Regions from separate parts of the Mesorhizobium sp. LEGMi-168a genome, predicted to be linked through region 1. Evidence: predicted binding sites of a transcription regulator. Region 1 holds the regulator's gene; each other region holds the start of a gene.
What was found. Region 1 encodes PhoB, which activates phosphate uptake and scavenging genes when phosphate is short. Its sites were predicted from a motif close to TGTCATNNANCTGTCAT; they were not measured.

Region 1 (4,413 bases):
GCCCGTCCGGAATTGCGTGAAAACAAGCGGCTGCAGCTGTTCGACGATCCTGCCGGACGATGAGCTGCTCCAACGACTTTCCCGGTTTATGCGCAGCGGGAAACCTTTTTGAGAAACGCCGCGGCCCTTGGGCCGCGGCGTCAGGATTTGGACAGGCGTCGGTCGGCTTAATTGCAGACCGCGACACTGCCGGCGGCAACGCCGGCGCAGACCTCGTCCTTCTTGATCCAGCCGGCATCGATGACGAGGTTGAGATTGTCCTTGGTGATCGCGACCGGGGTCAGGAACAGCGACTTGACGGTGTTGCCGCCAGGCGTCGTGAAGTCCTTGACGCCGGCGATATCGGTCATCTTCTTGCCGTCGGCGAGCTGCGAGGCGATCTCGGCGGCGTTCTTGCCGAGCTCGCGCGCATCCTTCCACACCGACACCGTCTGCGTGCCGAGCGCGATGCGGTTGAGCGCGGCATGGTCGCCGTCCTGGCCGGAGACCGGAACGGTGCCGGCCAGGCCTTGCGCCGTCAGCGCCGCGACGACGCCGCCGGCGGTGCCGTCATTGGCCGCTACGACCGCATCGACCTTGTTGTCGTTGGCGGTCAGGAACTGCTCCATGTTCTTCTGCGCGTTGGCAGGCAGCCAGCCATCGGTATAGGCCTCGCCGACATTCTTGACCTTGCCGCTGTCGATGGCCTCCTTCAGCACTTCCATCGAGCCCGAGAACAGGAAATCGGCATTCGGATCGGCGCCCGAGCCCTTGATGAAGACGTAGTTGCCTTCGGGCTTGGCCTTGAACACCTCGCGGGCCTGCATGCGGCCGACTTCCTTGTTGTCGAAGGTCAGGTAGAACACGTCCTTGTTCTCGATCAGGCGGTCGTAGCCGACGACCGGAATGCCTTCGTCCAGCGCCTTCTGAACTGCCGGCCCAATCGCCGAGGCGTCCTGCGCCAGGATGATCAGCGCGTTGGCGCCCTGCGAGATCAGGCTCTCGACGTCGGTCAGCTGCTTGCCCGGATTGGACTGCGCGTCGGCGGAGATGTACTTGTCCCCGGCGGCCTCGATGGCCTTCTTCATCGCCGCCTCGTCGGTCTTCCAGCGTTCTTCCTGGAAATTCGACCACGAAACGCCGATCACCTTGTCCTTTGCCTCTGCGACCGACGCCAGCGTCAGCGACATGGCGACACCCGCCAGGATGGCGGTTGCGAATCTCTTCATGATTTCCTCCCTGCGCCATTGCGGCGCGACCCAGACTGGCCCGAAGGCCGCACACAGAGGCTTTTTTTCGAGCCTCGAAAAAACACTGATGCAACGTCGAAGCGCTGTCAACTGCGATTCTGATGGTTTTTGAGGTGTCGCAAACTTTTTTTCGAGCTCCGCAATAAATAATGACAGCCCCGGCAGCTTCTGCCAGTATCCCTAGCACGTCGGCGACGGCCCATGGCATGATGAGAAGGCCGCGACGCCCGGGAGGAAGGAAAACGATGTCGGTCGGAATCCGCCACGACGACCTGCGCCGGCGCAACCGCGCCATGGTGCTCTCGGCCGTGCGCCGGGCCGACCAGCCGTCGCGCACGGAAATCGCCGCGACCACCGGGCTCAGCCACTCGACGATTTCGGCGATCTCTGCCGACCTGATCCAGGAAGGCATCCTGGCCGAGAGCAAGCCGAGCGAGACCACGTCGCTGAAGCGCGGCCGGCCACAAGTCGGCCTCGCCCTCAACCCCGAAGCGGCCGCGGTGGTGACGGTGGTACTGTCGCTGAATTTCCTCTCCGTCGCCGTCATCGACTATGCCGGTCAGGTCATCGCCGAAGAGCAGCGGCGCCTCGACACGCTGACCATGCCGCGCGACGAGCTGATCGGCGAATGCACGGCGATTGTCCGGCGCCGGCTGGAGGACCCGGATCTCGATGTCGGCAGCGTCGCCCGCATTGCCATGGGCATCCAGGGCATCACCGATTCCCACGCCCGCGCCATGCTGTGGTCGCCGATCACGCCGCTGACCGACATTCCCTTCGCCGACATCCTGGAGCATGAATTCGGCATTCCCGCCACCATGGAGAACGACTGCAACATGATGGCGGTGGCGCTGCAATGGCGCGACCCCGACCGCTACCGCGACAACTTCATCGCCATCCTGCTCTCGCACGGCATCGGCATGGGGCTGGTGCTGAAGGGCGAGCTGTTCACCGGCACGCACTCTTCCGGCGGCGAGTTCGGCCACATGATCCACCGTCCCGGCGGCGCGCTCTGCCGCTGCGGACGCCGCGGCTGCGTCGAGGCCTATGCCGGCAACTACGCCATCTGGCGCAGCGCCATGAAGATGAGCGAGGATGCCGAGCCGGTCGACGTCGGCGACGCCGACATGCGGGCTCTTGCCGCGAAGGCGCGCGAAAAAGACGGCCCGGAGCGCGAGGCCTATCGCCGGGCGGGCGAAGCGCTGGGCTTTGGGCTGGGCAGCCTGTTCGCGCTGATCGACCCGGCGCCGGTCGCCATGGTCGGCGTCAGCGCCGCGGCTTTCGACCTGATCGAGCCGGCGTTGCGGGAAGCCATCGCCCAGACCGCCGGCGGCCAGCACTCAAAATCGATCTCCTTCGACACTGAGCCGAACGAATTGCCGCTGATACGCGAAGGCTGCGCCATGCGCGCGCTGAGCTTCGTCGACCAGGAGATTTTCGCGCCGGGCGTGCAGGCGAGGACCGGCACCGGAAAGAACGTCGCCTGATCAGTCTTCCCTGATCGCGTAGCCCGCCCCGCGTATCGTGCGGATGACGTCCGGCATGCGGCCGTTGTTGACCGCCTTGCGCAGGCGTCCGACATGCACGTCCACCGTGCGCTCGTCGATATAGATCGTCTCGCCCCAGACATTGTCGAGCAGCTGGCTGCGCGAGAACACCCGGCCGGGATGCCGCATCATGAATTCGAGCAGCCGGAACTCGGTCGGGCCGAGCCTGATCTCGCTCTTCTTGCGGTAGACGCGGTGCGATTCGCGGTCGAGCACGATGTCGCCGACCTTGAGCACGCTGGACAGCACCTCCGGCTTGGCGCGGCGCAACAGCGCCTTGACCCTGGCCATGAATTCCGGCGTCGAGAACGGCTTGACCAGGTAGTCGTCGGCGCCCGTCGAGAGGCCGCGCACGCGATCGCTTTCCTCGCCGCGCGCGGTCAGCATGATGATCGGCAGCCGCTCGGTCTCGGGCCGCATCCTGAGGCGCCGGCAAAGCTCGATGCCGGAAACCGCCGGCACCATCCAATCGAGCACCAGAAGGTCGGGCACGTTCTCCTGCAGGCGGATCTCGGCCTCGTCGCCGCGGGTCACCACCTCGACCTGATAACCCTCGGATTCGAGGTTGTAGCGGAGCAGCACCCCCAGCGGCTCCTCGTCCTCCACCACCATGATGCGTGGGGCGATCATTTGGCAGGCACCTTCGCTGTCACGCCGCCGGCGCCGACATCGCCGTCTCGTCCTGCTTCGGACGATTGGCGGGCAATTGGGTGCCGGTCAGCACATAATAGGCGTTCTCGGCGATGTTGGTCACATGGTCGCCGATGCGCTCCAGATTCTTGGCGCAGAACAGGAGGTGCGTACAAGCCGTGATGTTGCGCGGATCCTCCATCATGTAAGTCAGGAGCTCGCGGAAGACGGAGGTGTATTTGACGTCGACGCGCTCGTCGTCGTTCCTGAGCTTGGCGAGCGCCGTGGCGTCGCCCGCCGTGTACTCCTCGATCACGCCCTGGACCTGGATCAGCACCAGCTGCGCCATCGCGTCGATCGAGTGCGATAGGTCGCGCGGCGCGGCGCTGACGCCGACGGAGCCGACGCGCTTGGCGATGTTCTTGGCGAGGTCGCCGATGCGCTCGAGGTCGCCGGCCATGCGGATGGCGCCGACCACGCTGCGCAGGTCGTCGGCCATCGGCTGGCGCTTGGCGATCAGCGTGATGGCGCGGTCGTCGAGCTCGCGCTGACGCGCGTCCATGATGGCGTCGTCGGAGACGACGCGCTGCGCCAAAGCATTGTCGGAATTGAGCAGAGCCTTGGTCGAGGCGCCGACCATCGAGCCGGCGAGATCGCCCATATCACGGATGAGCCGGCTGATCTGCCCGAGATCCTCGTCGAAGGAAGCGACCGTATGGGCCATGATTGATGTCCTCGTGTGAACTCAGCCGAAGCGGCCGGTGATGTAGTCCTGCGTGCGCTTCTCGCGGGGCGAGGTGAAGATCTTCTCGGTTCGGTCGAACTCGACCAGCTCGCCGAGATACATGAACGCCGTCTGCCGCGACACGCGCGCCGCCTGCTGCATGTTGTGGGTGACGATCACGATCGTGTAGTCGGCCTGCAATTCGTCGATCAGTTCCTCGATCTTGGCGGTCGACAGCGGATCGAGCGCCGAGGCCGGCTCGTCGAGCAGGATGACCTCCGGC
Region 2 (4,413 bases), on a different contig from region 1:
TCGGTCGGCTCCAATGCGGAGGCCGCGCGCCTGTCCGGCGTCAACGTGCCGCGCACCATCTTCATGGCCTATATCCTGTCCGGCCTGCTGGCGGCCTTTGTCGGCGTGCTGCTCGCTTCGCGCATCGGCATCGGCAATCCGACGCAGGGCGACACCTACGAGCTGCAGGCCATCGCCTCATCGGTGATCGGCGGCACCTCGCTGTTCGGCGCCATCGGCTCGGTGCATGGACCGCTGATCGGCTCCTTCATCCTTTCGACGATCAACAACGGCGCCAACCTGCTCAACGTCAACACCTTCTGGCAGCGCGTCATCACCGGCGTCCTGATCATCGTCATCGTCTACTTCGACGGCCTGCGCCGTCGCGGCAAATGAACTGTCCCTGAAATGAAGCGCCGGCCCCGATCGATCGAGGCCGGCGCTCTTTGAACACTGGATCTGCGCATGAAAGCCGTCGTCTGCCGCTCGCCCGGCGACCTTGTCCTCGAAGACCGCGCCGCGCCTGGCGCACCGCCGCCCGGCTGGGCGCGGGTCTCCGTCAGCCATGTCGGCATCTGCGGCACCGACTACCACATCTTCGAAGGCAAGCATCCTTTCCTTGCCTATCCGCGCATCATGGGCCATGAGGTCTCGGGCACGGTGGCCGAAAGGGGCGAAGGCGTCGACCTTGCCGTCGGCGAGCCGGTTGTCATCAATCCCTATCTAGCCTGCGGCAAATGCATCGCCTGCCGGCACGGCAAGCCGAACTGCTGCGTCCGGATCGAGGTGCTCGGCGTGCATCGCGACGGCGCGATGTGCGACGAGATCCTGGTGCCGGCGCAAAATCTTTATCCTGCGAACGGCCTGTCGCTGGCCGATGCCGCGGCGGTCGAATTCCTGGCGATCGGCGCGCATGCCGTGCGGCGCTCGCTTGCTGCGCAAGGCGCGCGCACGCTGGTCATCGGCGCCGGCCCGATCGGCCTCGGCACGGCGGTCTTTGCCCGCATCGCCGGGCTGGATGTCAGCCTGCTCGATATGAGCACCGAACGGCTCGGTTTCGCCGAAGGCGAGCTAGGTTTCACCGCGCTTGACGGTTCGAAGGCATCGCCAGCCGAACTGGTCAAACAGGCGACCGACGGCGAAGGCTTCGACCTGGTGTTCGATGCCACCGGCAATACGCAGTCGGTGCAGTCTGCCTTCGCCCATGTCGCACATGGCGGCACGCTGGTTCTGGTCAGTGTCGTCAAGGACGACATCACCTTCTCCGACCCCGAGTTCCACAAGCGCGAGATGACGCTGATCGGCAGCCGCAATGCGCTCAAAGCCGATTTCGATCACGTCGCCGCCTCGATCCGCAACCGCGCCGTGCCGCTCGGCAAACTCGTCACGCATCGCACCACCCTTGCCGGCACGCCGCGCGATCTCGCGCGCTGGGCGCATGAGAAATCCGGCCTGATCAAGGCGGTCATCGAGGTTGGGCCATAACATGGCAGGCGGTGAACCCGGCCCGAATTGACGACGCGCCGCGCAGGTCGACCCCCACTCCGTCTCGGCTTCGCCGAGCCACCTCTCCCCCGATCGACGGGGTAGAGGAAGGGTACGAGCCTATTGCAGCCAACGCTCCTCAACCAGACTCCCTCCTTATCCCGCCGCCAGCGGGCTCCCTTCCTCTCCCTCCGGAGGGGGGAGAGGTGGCTCGGCGAAGCCGAGACGGAGTGGGGGAAGGCGGTCCTCAAACGTCAAGCCGCTGACAAGTAAGCGCGACCGAGCTGGTCTGATATCAGCGTGAATCAGATAAATCACGGTCTCGTATCAGGCCAGCACTCCCTACAATGCCGACAGCTTCAGTTCCACCCGCTCCGCCGGAAATCGCGACTCCGCGAACTGGATCGGCTGGCCGTCGAGCGTAACGTTGACGGCGACGGTGACCAGCACAATGGCGCCCGGTTGCAAATCAAGTGCAGCAAGATCGTCGGCATCGGCGTGACGCGCCGACAGCACCGTCGAGTGCCGCAGATAATCGTTGATGCCGAAGCGTTTGAGCGAGGCCGTGATCGATCCCGTCTCCGCCATCGCGGCCTCGATGCCGGCGAAACGCTTTGCATCGAACCAGGTCGTCGCGCGCGACACCGGATGCCCGTCGGCCTCGCCGCGTGTTTCCAGACGGATCACTGCTGCTCCCCTGGCCACGCCGAGCGCCTCGGCGATGCGCCGGTTGGCCGGTTCGGTCGATGACGACAGCAGGGCGATGTGGCGCTCGGTCGTCTGGCCCTGCAGCCCGGTCGAGAAGCGCGTGCGCGCGCCGATCGGATAGGACAGGCGCTTGCGCGACAAAACGAAGGTGCCGCGCCCCTGCTCGGCCCTCAGCACGCCTTCCTGCACCAGGGCGGCAATGGCGCTGCGCACCGTGTGACGGTTGACGCCGTAGCGTTCCGCCAACACGACTTCAGGCGGCAGCGCCGTGTTCTCCGTGAAATCGCCGCTCGCGATCCCCTGCAATATCCTGTCGGCGATCTGCCGCCACAGCGACACGCCGCTGCGCCTTTCGATGCTGCTCGCCAGCCCGGTCATTTCCCCGCCCCCAACGTCTTCGCGCTAACTTTTGCGCCTCTTGTCATCCACCCGTCATGGACTCTCGTTAGGTGATGAGTATAATTTGTATAGTTGTCTATATCAATAGATAAATTACCTATGCGAGGAGTGAAGCGATGCGAGGACAGGAAGCGCGCGAGCAGGCCGAGCGGCGGGCCGTGATGGCGACGCTGGCGCATGCGGCGGCCGACGAGATCGCGCGTCTGTGGGACGGCTCCGGCTTCCCCGCCGAGGCCGAACTGCTGCGCGGTCCGGAAACCGGCCTAGTGACGGTGCGCGGGCGGATCGGCGGCGGCGGCGCACCCTTCAATGTCGGCGAGGCGACCGTCACCCGTACGACCGTGCGGCTGCCCTCCGGACAGGTCGGCCACTCCTATGCGCTCGGCCGCGACAAGGCCAAAGCCAAGCTCGCGGCAATCGCCGACGCGCTCTGGCAGGATCCGGGCCATCGCGAAGCGGTCGAAACGAAGCTCGTCGCGCCGCTGCGAGCGATGCTCGAAACGGCGCGTGAAAAACGGCGCGTCGAGACGGCGGCCACGAAAGTGGATTTCTTCACCATGGTGCGCGGAGAGGACTGATGGATATCGCCACGCAATCGATTGAAGGCGGCTTCGCCGATCCAGTTTTTAATGCACAGAGCGTGTTCCGCGCCATCATGGACGCGATGGCCCGCCCCGGCACCGTTCAGGCCCTGCCGTCACTCGCCCAGCCGCCGGCACCGCTGTCGGCAACCGCCGGCGCCGTGGCGCTTTCACTCTGCGACAACGACACCCCGATCTGGCTCGATCCGCGGCTGCAGGCCGAAGCTTCCGTCAAAGCGTGGCTCGGCTTTCACACCGGCGCGCCTTTGGCCAACACGCCCGCCGACGCGCATTTCGCTTTGATCGCCAACCCGGCCGAGATGGCGGCGCTCGACGGTTTTTCGCAAGGCACGCAGGAATATCCGGACCGCTCGACGACGCTGATCCTTTTGGTCGACGATCTCGCCTCCGGTCCGTCGCTGCTGCTCGAAGGCCCAGGCATCGAGAAGACCGCGATGATCGCGCCGACAAGCATGCCGCGCCATTTCGTCGAGCAGTGGAAGCAGAACAACCAGCGTTTCCCGCGCGGTGTCGACATCATCCTGGCGGCGCCCGACAGCCTCGCCTGCCTGCCGCGCACCACCCGCATCAAGACGATGGAGGCGTGACATGTATGTCGCGGTGAAAGGCGGCGAGGCCGCAATTGCCAACGCCCATCGCCTGCTGGCCGATCGCCGCCGCGGCGACCGCTCGGTGCCGGCGCTGCGCCTCGACCAGATCGTCGAGCAGCTGGCGCTCGGCGTCGACCGGGTGATGAGCGAAGGCTCACTTTACGACCGCGAGCTTGCGGCCCTTGCCGTCGTCCAGGCGCGCGGCGACATGATCGAGGCGATCTTCCTGGTGCGCGCCTATCGCACCACGCTACCGCGCTTCGGCTACACCAGCCCGGTCGACACCGGCGCCATGCAGGTCGAGCGGCGCGTGTCGGCCACCTACAAGGACCTTCCCGGCGGCCAGGTGCTCGGTCCGACCTTCGACTATACCCACCGGCTGCTCGATCCGGAGCTCACCGCAGGCGCCGATGTCGAGACGCCCGCGCAGCGTCCGGCCGAACCCGAGGCGATGCCGCGCGTCTCTTCGATCCTGGCGCATGAAGGCCTGATCGAAGCCGACGGCGACATGCCGCGCGACCATGTCCCCGGCGACATCACGCGCGAGCCGCTGCAATTCCCGATGGCGCGCGACATCCGATTGCAGGCGCTGTCGCGCGGCGACGAGGGTTTTCTGCTGGCGCTCGGCTATTCGACACAGCGCGGCTATG
Region 3 (4,413 bases), on a different contig from region 1:
ATCGTCGTCAGTCCAAGCCGGCGTTGCAGATCCTTGATCTGTTCCCGCAAGTGCACGCGCACCTTGGCGTCAATCGCGCTTAACGGCTCATCCAACAGAAGCAGTTTCGGTCTCGGCGCAAGGGCTCGCGCCAAGGCAACGCGCTGCTGCTGCCCTCCCGAAAGCTGCGAGGGATACTTGTCCTCGATGCCCGGCAGGCCAACCATTTCGAGCAGTGCGCTGACCCGCTCATGAGCTTCGCGCCGGCCTGATTTCAGACCATAGCCCACATTGTGGCGAACGGTGAGATTTGGAAATAGCGCATAGGACTGGAACAGTATGCCAAACCCTCGCTCGGCCGCCGACAGATCGGATATGTCGCGGCCTGCGTGTCTGAGCGTGCCGGTGCTTTGCCGCTCCAGCCCAGTTATGATGCGCAAAAGCGTCGTCTTTCCGCAACCTGAAGGGCCTAGGAAACTGACGAACTCGCCATCATGGATGTCGAGATCGATCTTCTTAAGCGCGACATGGCGCCCGAAAATCTTGCCTACGTCGCGGATCTCAAGAAGCGCGGATGCCTTACCATTAGAGGCGTTCATCGAGTTGGGGATCCAAGTCCTTCGAGGTGGTATAATGCCCCCTGAAACTGCCGCGCACTGCAAGTACGCGGCAGCCGGCTGTCAGGTCTCAATTGTTCTTCGGTTCGGATTTGCCGTCGTAACGCTTGACCCATTCCGCCGTGACGGCTTCGCGATCATGCGCGCTCGTGGCAAGGTCCTGATCGGACATCGCAGCCTCGGCGCCGGCCGGATATGCCTTCGGGGTGGGAAAGTCCCCAGGGTAGGCGACGATGGCCATGAACTTGTTGTACTGGTCGTTGGCCGCCTTGCTCACGGAGAAGTCGGCCAGTTCCTGGGCAGCCTTGAGTTTCTTCGTGCCCTTGATAATCGCAGTCGCCTCGATATCCCATCCAGTCTTATCCTTCGGCAGAATGATATCGATGGGCGCACCTTTCGCTTTGAGCTGAGGCGCCGTGATGTCGGTTGAAATACCAATGACATATTCTCCGGTCGCCGCCATCTTGCAGGGCTTTGACCCTGAATGGGTGTAGAGGGCGATGTTCTCATGGAGCGCATCCATGAATGGCCAGGCCTTGTCCCCCATGGACTGCTTCCAATGATTGACGGCCAGATAGCCGGTATGGCTGGAAGCCGGATTGGGCATCGTGATCTGCCCTTTGTAGATCGGCTTGGCCAAATCCGCCCAGGTTTCTGGCGCCGGGATGTTGCGTTTCTTCGCCTCGATCGTGTTGAAACAGATCAAGCTCATCCAGGTGTCCATGCCAGTCCATGCAGGCGGATTCTTGTCATCGCGAAAGCGCGGCTTCAGTTTCTCATAGTCCTTCGGCGCATAGGGCTCGAGCATTCCAAGCTTGTCCAGGCTAACGAGGTGCATCAGGGGCACACCCCAAACCGCGTCCGCGTGTGGATTGTCCTTCTCGGCCAGCAAGCGCGCCAAGACGATTCCAGGACTGTCCCGCAGCCAAGCAATCTCGACGTCGGGATATTGCTTCTCGAACGCGGCCTTACATGGGGCGAGTTGCTCTTTTTCCAGTGCGGTGTAGACGGTGATGGTCTCTTTGGCTGACTGAGCATATCCCGTCGAAACAGTCTGCGCGATGAGGGCGGCGGCAAGAAGCACAGACAGCGTCCACCGATGTCTCCGCGAGTGTTGTGGCGTTTGGACGTTAGTGGTCATTTTGTTCTCCCCTTGTTATGCACCACGGCATGTTTCTACGGTAGACGCCCATCCGGAAGCCGAAAATGCGCGATCCGGAAGTCAGCCATCGCGAACGACGATGGCTGGCGTCAGAGACGACCAATTTTCAAAGTGCGCGGCGGTTTTGAGAGAACGACATGCAACCAAGACCAGGCCTTTTAAAGCCGGTCGCTTGAATCCCTTTCAGCACGACGCGCTTTAGCCGGGCTCGGGGCGGCGTCGATCTTGCGATCAACTATGTCCGCCTCGGCGGCATTCCATGACAAACGGTTGACTTTCCCCATCTGTGCGCATAGTGAGAAACAGTGTTTTGCTGGGAAAAACGCCTGCCTAGTACGGCTCGCGGCAGGTAAGGCCGTCAGGCCAGATGACGGGAACGCGTTGCGGTACTGGACAGTTGAAAAGTCCGCTTGCGCTGACCAGCATCTCCGCGATCAAAGCAGCGTTTCGATCATATTCGGCACTACCGCACGTCCTGGGCGCCTCGATGACCGGTGACTGGAATGTATATTGACTACCAGTATTTGCTCTCAGGCGCCGCGCCGTCGATGCGCTTTGGGCCGGCAACCACTTCCCGTATTGATGGGCTCCTTGCACAGGCAAAAGGTTGCGTGATCGGTCGGCAACACGGTCGGCCTTTTGTCGACATCAATATCGATGGCGCGCCGCGCCGCGTGGAGTTCGAGCGCGACGCGGACCTGGAACTGCTCCTTGCCAGGATAAAGGCGCGTGGAATCCCGCTGCATCGCGATCGCGAAGTGATCGCAGCGGTGCTCGGCATAGGCGCTGTTTTGATCCTGGCGATCGCGCTCGCCGTCTGGCTGAGACCCTGACTCTCGAAAACCGCCGTCAGGAGGCCGCCGGCTGCATGCGCCTGCGCGCGTCGATGGCGCCGCGGTCATAGCCGAGATTCCAGGAGATGCGCAGGCTGGCCTTGAGCAGAGCATCGATCTGAGCCTGATCCGGTATCGGCTTGATGTTCTGCACCGAGCCGACAATGGCAACTGTCCCCGCAACGTCCCCCATGCGATCGAAGATCGGCGCCGCTACCGCATTAATGCCGAACGTCTCCTCGTTGGGAGCAGTGATGAACCCTTGCGCCCGCGCCTGCGCCAGCTCGGCTTCCAGTTTCGCTGCATCGACGATCGTGTGATCGGTCAAGCGGGTGAGGCCTTGGCGCAGCACATGCTGGAGCAGCGAACGATTGCTGAAGGCAAGCGCCACTTTGCCCTGGGCGGTGCCGTGCAGGACCAGCTCGCTGCCCTGCCTGACGCCGATCTCCAGGTTGGATTTCCCGAACACCGTGCGCAGCACGACCAGTGACCGATTGCGCAACGCCGAGACGACTACGGTCTCACCGATCTCGTCGCGCAGCGCGGCGATCGCATCGGACGAGGCGGTCAGCAACTCGATGCGCCCGGCGGCGACTTGGCCGATGAGATAGGATCTGGTGCCGAGCTTATAACGGGCCGAAACCGCGTTCTGGTCGACATAACCACGCTCCACCAGCGTCTGCAGATGGCGGAAGACTGTTCCCTTGGTTGTGCCGAGCAGGGCTGCCAGCTCGCTCACCCCCACTTCGCCAGGCGCTGCGGCGACGGCCTCGAGCACGTCGAAGGCAAGCTGGACCGATTTCACGCCACTGTCAGACCGTGCCGTAGTCATGTCTCTGTCTTCCCCCCGCGTTCGCGTGCGCCGGCTTTGCCGGTTTGAAGCACTTGCTTCGTGCTACCCCGACGTGTCCTCCAATACAAGATTTCCGCAAGCTGCCATCAGACGATCGACAATTCCGGTGTCTGCAGTGGCTCGCTAACCCTACCTCACAGTCGCCGCGAACACTGACAATACCGAGCGCAGTAGATGGCCCACCTCAGAGACGGTGTAGCCGCCTTCCTGCACAAGCGCCGTCGGCAGCCGCAGCGCGGCCAGACGGCGGGCAACCTCGACGAACCCTTCCGAGGTGAGGTTGAGCGAGCCCAGCATGTCGCTTTCATGCGCGTCGAGCCCGAGCGAGACGACCAGGAAGCCCGGATCGAACCGCCTTATGCGCTCGATGGCGATGTCGAGCGCAGCTAGATAGGCCCCGTCGCCGGAGCCGACCTCGAGCGGCAGGTTCAGGTTGAAACCCTCGCCCCTGCCGGACCCGACCTCGTCGGCATGGCCGATGAAGAAGGGAAAGGTCATGTCGGGATCGCTGTGCAGCGACGCGAAGAAGACATCGTCGCGGTAGTAGAAGATGTGCTGCGTGCCGTTGCCGTGATGGACGTCGATGTCGATGACGGCAACGCGGGCGTGGCGGGTTCGCGCCACCGTGGCGGCGATGGCCGCATTGTTCAGGAAACAGAAGCCCTGGCCCATATCGCCATGAGCATGGTGGCCGGACGGGCGGCACAGCGCGTAAGCGACGGGCTCGCCCGCCAGCACAAGACTTGCGGCATGTGCCGCGCTCGAGGCCGACCCGAGCGCTGCTCCCCAGGTCTGCGCCGTCAGCGGCGAGACCATGTCGCCAAGGTAATATCCGGCCTGGCCGAGATAGTGCAGGGGCCGGCGCGCCCGAAAATGCCGCGTCGGGTAGATATTGGGCATCAAGGACGTCAGGCCCGGCATCATGTCTGGCCATCGGCCGGGCGCTTCGGCGAGGAATTCCAGATAGCC
Region 4 (4,413 bases), on a different contig from region 1:
GAGGTCACGCAATCGAACGACGACCAGCGGCGCAGGATCGTCTCCCTGTCGCGGAACGGCCAGCGCCTGGTCGATACCGCGAAGCGTGACGTCTGGCCGCGCATCGAGGACGCGGTCGCGGAATTATGCGCGGACCTCTCCGGGCCGCTGCTTGGTCAGCTCGCCGCCATCGAGGACCGGCTGGCCGCAACCCCGCTCGACCGCCGTGCGGAAAAGGCCAATGCCGTCGCGTCATGAAACACGTTCTCGACCGTCCCATCTGGAGCGCGCTCGCGACTCGCCATCAGGCCTTCGCGGAAGGCGACAGCCTTGCCCGGCGGTACCGGCCATCGATCGTTCCCTTCGCCGCCACAGCGGCGGACGATGCGGAAAGCCTGCAGGCCCTGGGCAAGCTGCCGCTTGAAAGCGCGATCCTGGTTCAGACGGATAAGATCGTCCTGCCTGCAGAACTTGCAGCGGTTTCGACGGCATCGCTGGTGCAGATGGTCGCCGAAGAGCCGGTCGAAACCGTGTTCGATGAGCGCGTGCAGCGGCTGACGCAGGACGATGCAGCCGAGATGCTGGCTCTGGCGTCGCTCACCAAGCCAGGCCCGTTCACGCTGGAGGCCATGAGCCTCGGCGAGTTCTGGGGCGTGAAGATCGGCGGCAGGCTTGCGGCGATGGCCGGCGAGCGCATGAAGCAGCCCGGCTACACCGAACTCAGCGGCGTGTGCTCGCATCCGGATTTCCGCGGCGTGGGCCTCGGCCGGCTGCTGTCGCTCTTCGTGGCGAACCGGATCATGGCGCGTGGCGAGGTTCCGTATCTCCACGCCTACGACAGCAACGCTCCCGCCATCAGGCTCTACGAGTCCATCGGCTTCCGATTGAGAACCACCCTGAACATGGCCGTGGTTCAGCGCGCCGACTAGCGGGAGTAGGGAAGGGCTCCGGATCGCCGAAGCCCTCCCCTTCAGATCAGATCAAACCCCGATCTTGCCGCCGCCCTGCTTGGTGATGGCGACGACCGAAGGCCGCACCGGCATGTCCGGCTTAAAGTCCGGCCAGCGGGTCGACGGGTCCTCGTAGTAGGACGGGCGGCCGAAAGCTTCCCAGTCCTCGCCGCCGTCGCCCGGATGCTGGACGGCGACGAAAGCGGTCTGGTCATCCGGCGCGAACAGCGGGCCGCACATCTCGGCGCCGACCGGCACGCGGAAGAACAGTTTTGACGTCGCTCGCGCAGCGCCTTCCGTGTCGACAGCCCACAGGCCATCGGTGCGGCCGGTGGCCTTCGGACCCTGGCCATCGGTGGCGACCCAGAGCCGGCCCGCGGAATCGACGGCGCAATTGTCCGGCATGCCGAACCAGCCATTGGCGGTGGTGGCGGTCGAGAAGGTGGCGCCGACATCGGCCACGGAAGGATCGCCGCATTTCAGGAGCACTTCCCACTTGCCCTTGGTGGCGGCAAAATCGCCGCCGTCCTCGACGATCTCGATGATGTGGCCGAAGGCGTTTTCGGCGCGCGGGTTGGCGGCGTCGACCTGATCAGTCTTGCGCTTGGAATTGTTGGTCAGCATGACATAGACCTTACCGTTGCCGGCGTTGGGCTGGATGTCTTCCGGCCGGTCCATCTTGGTGGCGCCGAGCAGGTCGGCGGCGCGGCGCGTCTCGATCAAAACGTCGGCCTGGCCGGCAAAGCCGTTCTCCGCCGTCAGCGGGCCCTGACCGAACACGATCGGCATCCATTCCACCGAGCCATCCTCGGCGAACTTCGCCACATGCAACGTGCCGTCGTCGAGCAGGTTCATGTTGGCGGCGCGGTCGTTCGGGTTGAACGCGCCCTTGGTGACGAATTTGTAGACATAGTCGAAGCGCTCGTCGTCACCGAGATAGAAGACGACGCGGCCGTCCTTGGCGACGATCGATTCGGCGCCTTCATGCTTGAAGCGGCCCATGGCGGTGCGCTTCCTCGGCACCGAATTCGGATCGTTGACGTCGACCTCGACGATCCAGCCAAAACGATTGGGCTCGTTCGGCTCCTTGGCGAGGTTGAAGCGGTCGTAATGCGCGCCCCATTCATACGCGCCTTCCGGAATGCCGAGCCGCTTGTAGTTCGCCGCCTCCTTGTGGCCTTCCGGCAGCTCGCCCGAGAAATAGCCGTGGATGTTCTCCTCGGCCATCACATAGGTGCCCCAGGGCGTGACGCCGCCGGCGCAGTTGTTGAACGTGCCGATGACCTTGGCGCCGGACGGATCGGCATTGGTCTTGACGCGATCGTGGCCGGCGACCGGGCCGGAGAGCGCCATTTCGGTGTTGGAGGTGATGCGGCGGTTGAGCTTGCCGTCGCGCACCACCTGCCATTTGCCGGCCTCCTTGCGGATCTCGACGATGGTGCCGCCATGCGCCGCCATCTCGACATCGACCTGCTCCTTGCTGAGCGGCGCTGTCTCGGCGGCCTTCTCGCCTTCCTTCTCGACGATCTTGACGATGCCCGGGAACATCAGATGCGGGTTGGTGTATTCGTGGTTGACGACCAGCAGGCCATGCTCGGCCGAGCCGTCGATCGGGATATAGCCGACATAGTCGTTGTTGTAGCCGAACTGTTTTGCCTGGGCCTCGGCCGACTGCTTCACCGGGTCGAAATCCGGCGAATCGGCAAACAGCGGATCGCCCCAGCGCAAGAGCACGTCGGCATCGTAGCCCGGCGCGACATGGTGCTTGTCGTCGATGCCGGCCTCGAGCTCGTCGAATTTGAAGGCCGATGCCTCGGTGGCGCGCGCCTCGTCGGCAGCGACGAGCGCCAGCGGACTGACGGTGGCGGCGATGGCCGAGACGGCCAGCGAACCCTTCAGGAAGCCGCGGCGCGAGAAGCGCGCGGCGATGATCTCGCCCATGGTGCGGTTGTCGGTGGGATTGACGGGCGGGCCGTCATTCTCCTCGAGCTGGCTGGTGCGGAAGCGGGTTGCAGGGGAGTCGGTCATGGGCTGTCCTCTGGCTTCTTGAGGTGGCTGGAACGTGTGACCTTTCGACCCCTATAAGCGGCCGATCACATTTTCGTGACATCGGCGTGATTAAACAAGGCTGGTTTGCCGGCTGTCGATTGTTTCGGCTCAGGCCGCGCGCGATCCCGTAGCAGCGCTCCTTGCCCGCCGGATCAGCTTGACGGCTTGTCACGCTTCGGAAACAACAGCGGCGACGGGCGCGGCGAAAGCCGCTTCAGGAGGGGATGAAAACGTGGGTTTCTTGGGCTTGGCGCAGCTTGGCGTTTCGACGGTGATCTTCCTTTTTGCGGCGATGGCGGCCAAGCAATGGGGGCTGGCGCCGAGCCTGGCCAAGATCCTGCTGACCCTCGCGCTCTATTCCGCCGGCAATCTGATCATGCTCAGGCTGATCCGAGAATTCGGCATGTCGGTGTCGTTCAGCCTGTCAGCGGTGATCCAGCTGGTATCGGTGAACGTCGTGGCCCTGGTCTTCTTCGGCGAGCGCTTGAATGCATTGCAGGCCACCGGCGTGGTGCTGGCGATCGCAGCCGTCGCGCTGATCACGCTCGGGCCCTATATGCAAAGGCTGTAGCTGGACCCAAGGCCCCTGATGAAATCGACCGCCAACGCGCTGCTCAACAGAATAGAATTTCCGGTGCTGCTGGCCGGGCTGGTGATCGCCGGCGGGCTGTGGGGCCTGGTGGAGCTCATGGAGGTGGCGCGCGCCACCACCCCGCACGCCTTCGACACGGAAATCCTGCTCGCCTTCCGCCATGCCGGGCAGCCGGACAGCCCGATCGGCCCCCCCTGGCTGGAAGGCGCGGTGCGCGACGTCACCGCGCTCGGCAGCACCAGCGTGCTGGTGCTGATCACCACCGCGACGATCATCTACCTGCTTCTGATCCGCAGGCCGGCGACGGCGTTGTTCGTGTTCGCGGCTGTGGCCGGCGGACAGGTGCTTTCCAGCCTGCTCAAGTTCGAGGTCTACCGGCCGCGGCCCGATCTCGTCTCGCATCTCGTCAACGAGACGTCGCTCTCCTTCCCCAGCGGCCATGCGATGCTGTCGGCGGTGACCTATCTTACCCTCGGCTCGCTGGCGGCCCGCTTCCTGCCGGACCGCAGGACCAAGATCTTCGTGCTCGCGCTCGCCGTGCTCGTCACGGTGATGGTCGGGACCAGCCGCGTCTATCTCGGCGTGCATTGGCCGTCGGACGTGCTAGCCGGCTGGTGCGCCGGCTTCGCCTGGGCCATGTTATGCTGGCTTGCGGCGCACCTGCTGCAGCGGCGCAAAGTGGTGGCGGACGGCGAGTGATCCGCGCTTCTCAAACCGCCGCTTCGATCGGCTCGGCAAGTTTCGGGTTTGCGCGCGCGGCGATCAGGCAACCGGCGACGATCAGGCACGCCCCTGCCAGCGTGGTCCAGGCCACCTCCTCGCCGAAGAAGAACCAGCCAAGCG

Region 2: phnF (phosphonate metabolism transcriptional regulator PhnF) is a predicted target of PhoB. The motif match lies at 2,592-2,608, and genes of this name have one in related genera.
Region 3: AC4FWB_RS16675 (putative 2-aminoethylphosphonate ABC transporter substrate-binding protein) is a predicted target of PhoB. The motif match lies at 2,018-2,034, and genes of this name have one in related genera.
Region 4: AC4FWB_RS24415 (PhoX family protein) is a predicted target of PhoB. The motif match lies at 3,022-3,038, and genes of this name have one in related genera.

What each region holds. Positions count from the first base shown of each region.
Region 1 covers NZ_JBZEGV010000019.1:71,540-75,952, reverse strand. The annotation lists gene xylF (D-xylose ABC transporter substrate-binding protein) at 168-1,208, opposite strand; gene AC4FWB_RS22810 (ROK family transcriptional regulator) at 1,475-2,716, shown strand; gene phoB (phosphate regulon transcriptional regulator PhoB) at 2,717-3,406, opposite strand; gene phoU (phosphate signaling complex protein PhoU) at 3,426-4,133, opposite strand; gene pstB (phosphate ABC transporter ATP-binding protein PstB) at 4,152-4,413, opposite strand, start outside.
Region 2 covers NZ_JBZEGV010000005.1:209,490-213,902, reverse strand. The annotation lists gene AC4FWB_RS09795 (ABC transporter permease) at 1-375, shown strand, start outside; gene AC4FWB_RS09790 (zinc-binding alcohol dehydrogenase family protein) at 445-1,464, shown strand; gene phnF (phosphonate metabolism transcriptional regulator PhnF) at 1,807-2,550, opposite strand; gene phnG (phosphonate C-P lyase system protein PhnG) at 2,688-3,149, shown strand; gene phnH (phosphonate C-P lyase system protein PhnH) at 3,149-3,760, shown strand; gene AC4FWB_RS09770 (carbon-phosphorus lyase complex subunit) at 3,762-4,413, shown strand, end outside.
Region 3 covers NZ_JBZEGV010000011.1:103,703-108,115, forward strand. The annotation lists gene AC4FWB_RS16670 (putative 2-aminoethylphosphonate ABC transporter ATP-binding protein) at 1-578, opposite strand, end outside; gene AC4FWB_RS16675 (putative 2-aminoethylphosphonate ABC transporter substrate-binding protein) at 667-1,737, opposite strand; gene AC4FWB_RS16680 (hypothetical protein) at 2,262-2,591, shown strand; gene AC4FWB_RS16685 (IclR family transcriptional regulator) at 2,608-3,423, opposite strand; gene AC4FWB_RS16690 (histone deacetylase family protein) at 3,574-4,413, opposite strand, start outside.
Region 4 covers NZ_JBZEGV010000022.1:29,003-33,415, forward strand. The annotation lists gene AC4FWB_RS24405 (MarR family winged helix-turn-helix transcriptional regulator) at 1-237, shown strand, start outside; gene AC4FWB_RS24410 (GNAT family N-acetyltransferase) at 234-908, shown strand; gene AC4FWB_RS24415 (PhoX family protein) at 960-2,957, opposite strand; gene AC4FWB_RS24420 (hypothetical protein) at 3,211-3,549, shown strand; gene AC4FWB_RS24425 (phosphatase PAP2 family protein) at 3,568-4,269, shown strand; gene AC4FWB_RS24430 (DMT family transporter) at 4,280-4,413, opposite strand, start outside.